Regions from separate parts of the Lysinibacillus louembei genome, predicted to be linked through region 2. Evidence: riboswitches for the same ligand, from Rfam matches in the RefSeq annotation. Region 2 holds a riboswitch; each other region holds the start of a gene.
What was found. A riboswitch is a leader RNA that binds a small molecule or an ion and turns the genes downstream of it on or off. The one in region 2 is predicted to bind S-adenosylmethionine.
Positions count from the first base shown of each region.

Region 1 (2,269 bases), 1.3 Mb from region 2:
ACAAGGAAATGTCAAGGGGTATGTAAAGGATGCTTATTTAGTAGTGCAAGAACAGAGCGCTCAAAATAAAAATCGAAAAATTGATTTTTCTATGAGTATAAATCAAGTTGAGAAAGCAGAAACAGCAAAGTTACTTAGAAAATCACAAAAGGGAAATGTGTCTACTTTAGTTTACTCAGCAATGAAATATGGTTACTCAACAGAATTGATATATTATTATGAGGATAAAAAGCTTGGTGCGATTGGATTTGATTTCTTCCCTAATAGAGACCGTTATAGTGATTGGTCGGAAATACAACTTATCCATGACACGCTTTATAAAGAAGGTCTTAAGGAGCTAGGACGTAATGTGGAAACACGTTCAGACGGTAGTTATTATATTTCAAGCTTATGGGATAAAGGCTCTTATTACGTTATGTTAGATGTTAATCGTATAGACGGCTATACGATGGCGACTTTAATATATTATCAGTAAAAAACATGATTCATATAAAAGGGATTGTAAAAATTGTATGGAATTTGATTTAAGAAGTGTAGAGTATTGACAATAGTATTTTAAACCCTATTGTCAAACGCTTTCAATAATGCTACAATAAACAAAATTAAAAAAACACTTATCAAGAGAAGCCGAGGGATATGGCCCGTTGACGCTTCAGCAACCTCTAACATTGATTAGAAAGGTGCTAATTCCAGCGGGGGGACTCCCGAGAGATAAGAGTGAACGGATTGCTTACAAAACCCTCACATTCTCTATGCTGGAATGTGAGGGTTTTTTGTATTGATTTGTTATTTCAAGAAATGGGGGAAAAGCAATGCCAATTAATATTCCGAAGCAGTTGCCAGCAGGTGAGCTACTAAGAAAAGAGAAAATTTTCGTGATGGAGGAGGACCGTGCGAGAACACAGCAAATCCGTCCGTTAAACATTTTAGTTTGTAACCTAATGCCAGAAAAGGAGAAAACAGAGCTGCAATTATTGCGTTTATTAGGGAACACACCTTTACAAGTAAATGTCACATTTTTGAATACAGCAACCTATGAATCGAAAAATGTCTCAAAATCACATTTGCAAACGTTCTATACGACATTTGCTGAGATTAAACACCGCCGCTATGATGGCATGATTATTACAGGTGCGCCAATTGAACGCATGGAATTTGAGGACGTTATCTATTGGAAGGAAATTACGGATATTATGGATTGGGCAAAGCTAAATGTCACATCCATCATGAATATTTGTTGGGGTGCGCAAGCGGCTTTATATCATCATTACGGCATTGGTAAATTTGAGCTGCCGAAAAAATGCTCAGGCGTATACTCACATGTTATTACGGATTTAACGGTAGATTTAGTGCGTGGCTTTAGCGATGAATATGTAGCACCACATTCAAGACATACATCTGTATCAATTGATGAGGTGCGTGCGCATCCAGATTTACGCTTGCTGAGCTATTCAGACGATGCGGGTGTCTTTATTGTACAATCGAAGGACAATAAGCAAATTATGATTACAGGACATTTAGAGTATGATGCGACAACGCTTGCTGATGAATACGAGCGAGATATCGCCAAGGCAGATAATGTAGAAGTGCCTGTGAACTACTTCCCAAATGATGACCCAACGAAAGCACCAAAAAATACATGGCGTGCCCATTCGCATTTATTGTTCTACAACTGGTTGAACTATTACGTATACCAAGAAACGCCATACAAATGGGATTTTGTTGAAGAGGAGATTGAATATCATATTTAGCACACCGAAAAAATTTTACATTGCCTCCAGCTTTCAAAATATAGAGGATGTCCGTTATGTAAGAGACCAATTAACAGCAAAAGGCTTTCAGCATACGTATGACTGGACACAAAACAGCCGTGCAGCCAATTTAGAGGAATTGCAACGTATTGGCAATGCAGAAAAAGAAGCGGTTCAACTTGCTGATTTTTTAATCATTTTATTACCTGCTGGGAAGGGCGGTCATATTGAGTTCGGACTTGCTTTAGCGAATGATATAACCATTTATTTATATTCACCCAATGAGGATATATATGATATGAATTTTACGAGTACATTTTATCATTTGGACAATGTCCGCATCATTGTTGGCACACATCGGCAGCTTCTTGAAAATATTTTCATAAATGAACAATAAAAAGCGATGCAACGACTCCACAAGAGCCTGTTGCATCGCTTTTTTATGCCTGTTTGTACTCATAAGCTAATTCATCTAGCTTTTCATTCACACCTACATGCAAATCATGCTCATTGAAAAA
Region 1 is NZ_CP137624.1:2,904,591-2,906,859, forward strand. It holds gene R6U77_RS14425 (SH3 domain-containing protein) at 1-475, shown strand, start outside; SAM riboswitch class I at 612-718, shown strand; gene metA (homoserine O-acetyltransferase MetA) at 813-1,751, shown strand; gene R6U77_RS14435 (group-specific protein) at 1,735-2,148, shown strand; gene R6U77_RS14440 (HesB/YadR/YfhF family protein) at 2,192-2,269, opposite strand, start outside.
Region 1: another riboswitch for S-adenosylmethionine. It lies ahead of metA (homoserine O-acetyltransferase MetA); the one in region 2 lies ahead of R6U77_RS07970 (bifunctional homocysteine S-methyltransferase/methylenetetrahydrofolate reductase).

Region 2 (2,269 bases):
CTACTGGACCATCAACGCCTGAGGTCCCCACTCCAACAAAGATTAAGATTGCCTTTGATATAGGCGGAGGGACAATATTAGATACAATAGAGATTACTTACAATACAACTATTCGTGATTTACCTCTACCAAAAAAAGAGGGGTTTGAGTTTTTAGGTTGGTATCAAGATCAAGAATTAACAAAGAAATGGTCAGATGAAACACGTGTAATAGCGAATATGACCTTATATGCGAAGTGGGAGGAAATCAAGCAACCTGTAACGCCTCAACCAAGTGTTCCTTTTAACGATGTGGAACAGCATTGGGCGAAGGAAATGATTACTGAACTGACAGCTCAAGGCATAATTAAAGGCTACGAGGATGGTTCCTTCCGTCCAAATGAGCCAATTAACCGTCAGCATGTTGCAGCACTTGTTGCGCGAGCCTTTACATTGAAGCAAATACGCACATCAGAAAATTTTTCAGATGTATCGTTGGAGAATCCATACTATGAAGCAATTATGATGTTACAACAAGCGGGTATTGTAGATGGAGAAAATGGGTTATTCAATCCGAAAGAATCAATTACACGAGCGCAAGTAGCCAAAATTTTAGTGAGTGTGCTACAGCTTACGCCTGAAGGCACAAGCTCATTCAAGGATGTTTCTAGCAAACATTGGAGTGCAGGTTATATTGCAGCACTAGAAAGAGCAGGGATTACATTGGGGGATAATGGCTATTTTTATCCAAATTCTCCGATAACGAGGGCTCAGCTTGTTGCATTTTTATATCGTGCACTACATTATTAAATAGTGAAAAAATCAGTGGGAATGAAGTGATTGCCCACTGATTTTTTTAGTTTTATTTTCTAGATTACTTGATATTATTCTTGAGAGAAGTAGATATTTCTTCTGATTAGTAAAAAACACTTCTCAAATGGCATCGACTACTCTATAATGAACAATAAGAATTTAATATGCATTCAATTTCTTATCGAGAGAAGCAGAGGGACTGGCCCGATGAAGCTTCAGCAACCAACAAACATGTCAGGTGCTAAATCCAGCAGGTGTATGCCGACAGATGAGAAGGAACGATACGAACGAGTAGAGCCTTCTTTATATTTAAATAAAGGAGGCTTTTTATTATTATTCAGCAATACCTGTTGAATAATACAGCCTCTGGCAGATGTCACGGATTAATCCGTACCCAATTACGACGAGGCGTAATTGATTATATTAAGCGAGAGCGAGGATGAAAGATGGGACTACGTGAAGCATTACAGGCAAGAGTATTAACAGCAGATGGGGCGATTGGAACACTGCTTTATTCATATGGATTGGATTATTGCCATGAAGAAATGAATGTTACAAAACCTGAGATTGTAGAGAAGATTCATGGTGAATATATTGCGGCAGGAGCTGATGTCATTCAAACGAATACATATGGGGCAAATGCTATTAAATTAGCACGCTATGGCTATGAGAATCGCGTGCAGGAATTTAATGCGGCTGCAGTTAGGCTAGCAAAGGCAGCAGTTGGTAAAGGTGAGCAATTTGTGCTTGGGACAATTGGTGGTGTGCGTGGAATCCGTAAAAGTGATGCGACATTAGAGGAAATTTTATTAGCGATTCGTGAGCAGGCAGAGAGCTTATTAGCAGGTGGCGTAGATGGGCTATTGCTTGAAACATATTATGATTTCGAAGAGCTATCTGCAACGGTTCAAATGCTGCGGCCATTAACAGATAAAGTCATTGTGGCACAAGTGTCGATGCATGAGCCAGGCATTTTACAAAATGGCATGAGCTTAAATGATGCATTAACGGAGCTAGATGCACTCGGTGCAGATGTTGTTGGCATGAACTGTCGCTTAGGTCCGTATCATTCGATTCAAGCAATGGAAACGGTGGAGCTACCGAAGCATGCCTTTCTTTCAGCATATCCGAACGCTTCTTTATTAGATGTAGAAGATGGTCGTGTTGTCTATGAATCAGAGGCTGATTACTTTGCACGTGCAGCGGTGGAGCTAGTTGGGCAAGGAGTGCGTTTGATTGGTGGTTGCTGCGGTACAACACCAAAGCATATTGAAGCAGTGAAAAAACGTCTAGCAGGTGTTAAGCCACTGACTGAAAAGGAAATTAAGCCTAGAAGTGCAGAGTTTGTACGTGTGCCAGAGCCACCAGTTGAAGAGCCGTTACATATCAAGGCGAAGCGAGGCCGTTCTGTTATTGTTGAGTTAGACACACCACGTCATTTAGAAATCGATGGCTTTGTGAAGGGGGCGAAGGAGCTG
Region 2 is NZ_CP137624.1:1,601,714-1,603,982, forward strand. It holds gene R6U77_RS07965 (InlB B-repeat-containing protein) at 1-788, shown strand, start outside; SAM riboswitch class I at 967-1,066, shown strand; gene R6U77_RS07970 (bifunctional homocysteine S-methyltransferase/methylenetetrahydrofolate reductase) at 1,238-2,269, shown strand, end outside.

Region 3 (2,269 bases), 940 kb from region 2:
AGCCTCCGGCGGATGTCAGGGATTTTGAAAGGAGCCCATTGTGCAAGCACAATGCAAAATCCCGACGCAATTACGCCAAGGCGTAATTGATCATGATTCAGTAGGAAATTCCTAGCTCTACAACATGCCTTAAGCAATCTATGATTCAGCGACTGTCACAAAAAGCTTGGACGCAACTATGCGAAAGCATACTTGCTGATGTGCAAAATAACCTTGCTACTATTTCCATGTAAAGCCTTGCTGTGCAAGATAGTCTTTAATGAATGGACGCTTCTGTTCAATTAAATAATCGGCCATTTGCTTTGTCCATGTAGCCATTTTTTGGTTGGCTGAGCGGCTTGCATAATAGCTTTCCATCGTTGCATCATATTCATCTAATAAAGCGTCGTATTTCATCACATCATAGCTATTTTCATGTAAAATAGCTGCAACAGGCAAGCGCGGTTTCGTTTCGTTGCGCTTTGTTGGTGTGCCAATTGTCATGGCGAATAGCGGAAAGACACCCTCAGGTAAGCTGAACAATTCGCTAATCTCAGCTGGATTATTACGTGCGCCTCCAATATAGCAAATACCGTAGCCATGTGCCTCGGCAGCAATGACGAAGTTTTGGGCGAATAAAGATACGTCCGCTACACCAACAAGTAAATTTTCCGCTGAATCCGTGACGATGTTTGTACCATGCTTTTGCCCCGCTACTTGTAAACGTTTGAAATCAACACAAAATAAAAATGAAGCACCTGCTGTTTGAAATTGAAATTCATTTTTTGATAATTCACCAAGCTTTTTCTTTTTATCCTCATCCGTTATCCAAATGACGCTATAGGCCTGCACAAAATGTGAGCTAGCTGCCATTTGCGCTGTTTCGATTAAATCAATAACTATTTCGCGTGAAATTTGTTCCCCTGTATATTTACGCACAGATGAATGACTGCGTAAAAGCTCTCTCGTATCCATTTCCATCCTCCTAAATAGATGTATTCTCCTCACTATTTTATACTACTCAAGCTAAATAACCAATCATGTTGGCTGGGGGTGATGATTCTAGCAATTTAAAAAATTTTAAAAATAATAGTTGACTTCTTGGTTTACAATGATTTATACTCAATTTCAACGATGGAACATGAATCAAATACTCTTATCAAGAGTGGCGGAGGGACTAGGCCCTAAGATGCCCAGCAACCGGTAGGCGACAAGCTTACAAAGGTGCTAATTCCTACAGATTCGAATTGGAATCTGAAAGATAAGGGGAGGAAAACTTGCTCATTTGCAACCCTCTTCTTAGGAAGAGGGTTTTTTGTTTTTCTACCCTCCTCAAAATTCACTGCCATCGAATAAATTTTAGGAGGAATATCATGTCAGCATTACGGCCAGAAACATTGCTACTACACGGTGGGCAAAAGCCTGATCCAGTAACAGGAGCAATTGCAGTACCTATTTATCGTACAACTGCATATGCATTTAATGACACTGCTCATGCGCAGCGACTATTTGCATTAGAAGAAGCCGGGAATATTTATTCTCGCATTATGAACCCAACTGTAGGAGCATTTGAAGAACGTGTCGCCTTGTTAGAAAAGGGCACAGCAGCAGTAGCACTTTCTTCAGGAATGGCAGCTATCTCATTTTCCATTTTAAATATTGCTGGTGCAGGAGACCATATCGTATCGGCAGGCTCTTTATATGGTGGTACTTATAATTTATTTGCGACAACATTGCCACGCTATGGTATTACAACAACATTTGTCGACGAAAGTGACCCGGAAAACTTCCGAGCAGCAATTCAAGAAAATACAAAAGCAATCTTTGCAGAAACAATTGGTAATCCAAGCTTAAATGTACTAGATATTGAAGCGATTGCTAAAATCGCACATGAGCATGAAATTCCATTAATTATTGATAATACATTCCCTTCTCCATACGGCTCTAACCCAATTGAATTTGGAGCGGATGTTGTCATTCATTCGGCAACAAAATGGATTGGTGGGCATGGTACAACAATCGGTGGCATTGTTGTTGATGCAGGGAAATTTGATTGGACACAAGGTAAGTTCCCAGGCTTTACAGAGCCAGATTTAACATATCACGGCATATGCTATGGAATTGATACAGCAGCGGCTGCATTTGCCACAAAGCTACGTGTACAATTATTGCGTGATTTCGGTCCGACATTGAGTGCGGATGCGGCATTTAATTTCTTACAAGGGTTAGAAACGCTTCATTTGCGTGTAGTAAGACATAATGAAAATGCTAAAAAAGTAGCTGAGTATTT
Region 3 is NZ_CP137624.1:662,448-664,716, reverse strand. It holds gene nfsA (oxygen-insensitive NADPH nitroreductase) at 220-954, opposite strand; SAM riboswitch class I at 1,133-1,247, shown strand; gene R6U77_RS03155 (O-acetylhomoserine aminocarboxypropyltransferase/cysteine synthase family protein) at 1,353-2,269, shown strand, end outside.
Region 3: another riboswitch for S-adenosylmethionine. It lies ahead of R6U77_RS03155 (O-acetylhomoserine aminocarboxypropyltransferase/cysteine synthase family protein); the one in region 2 lies ahead of R6U77_RS07970 (bifunctional homocysteine S-methyltransferase/methylenetetrahydrofolate reductase).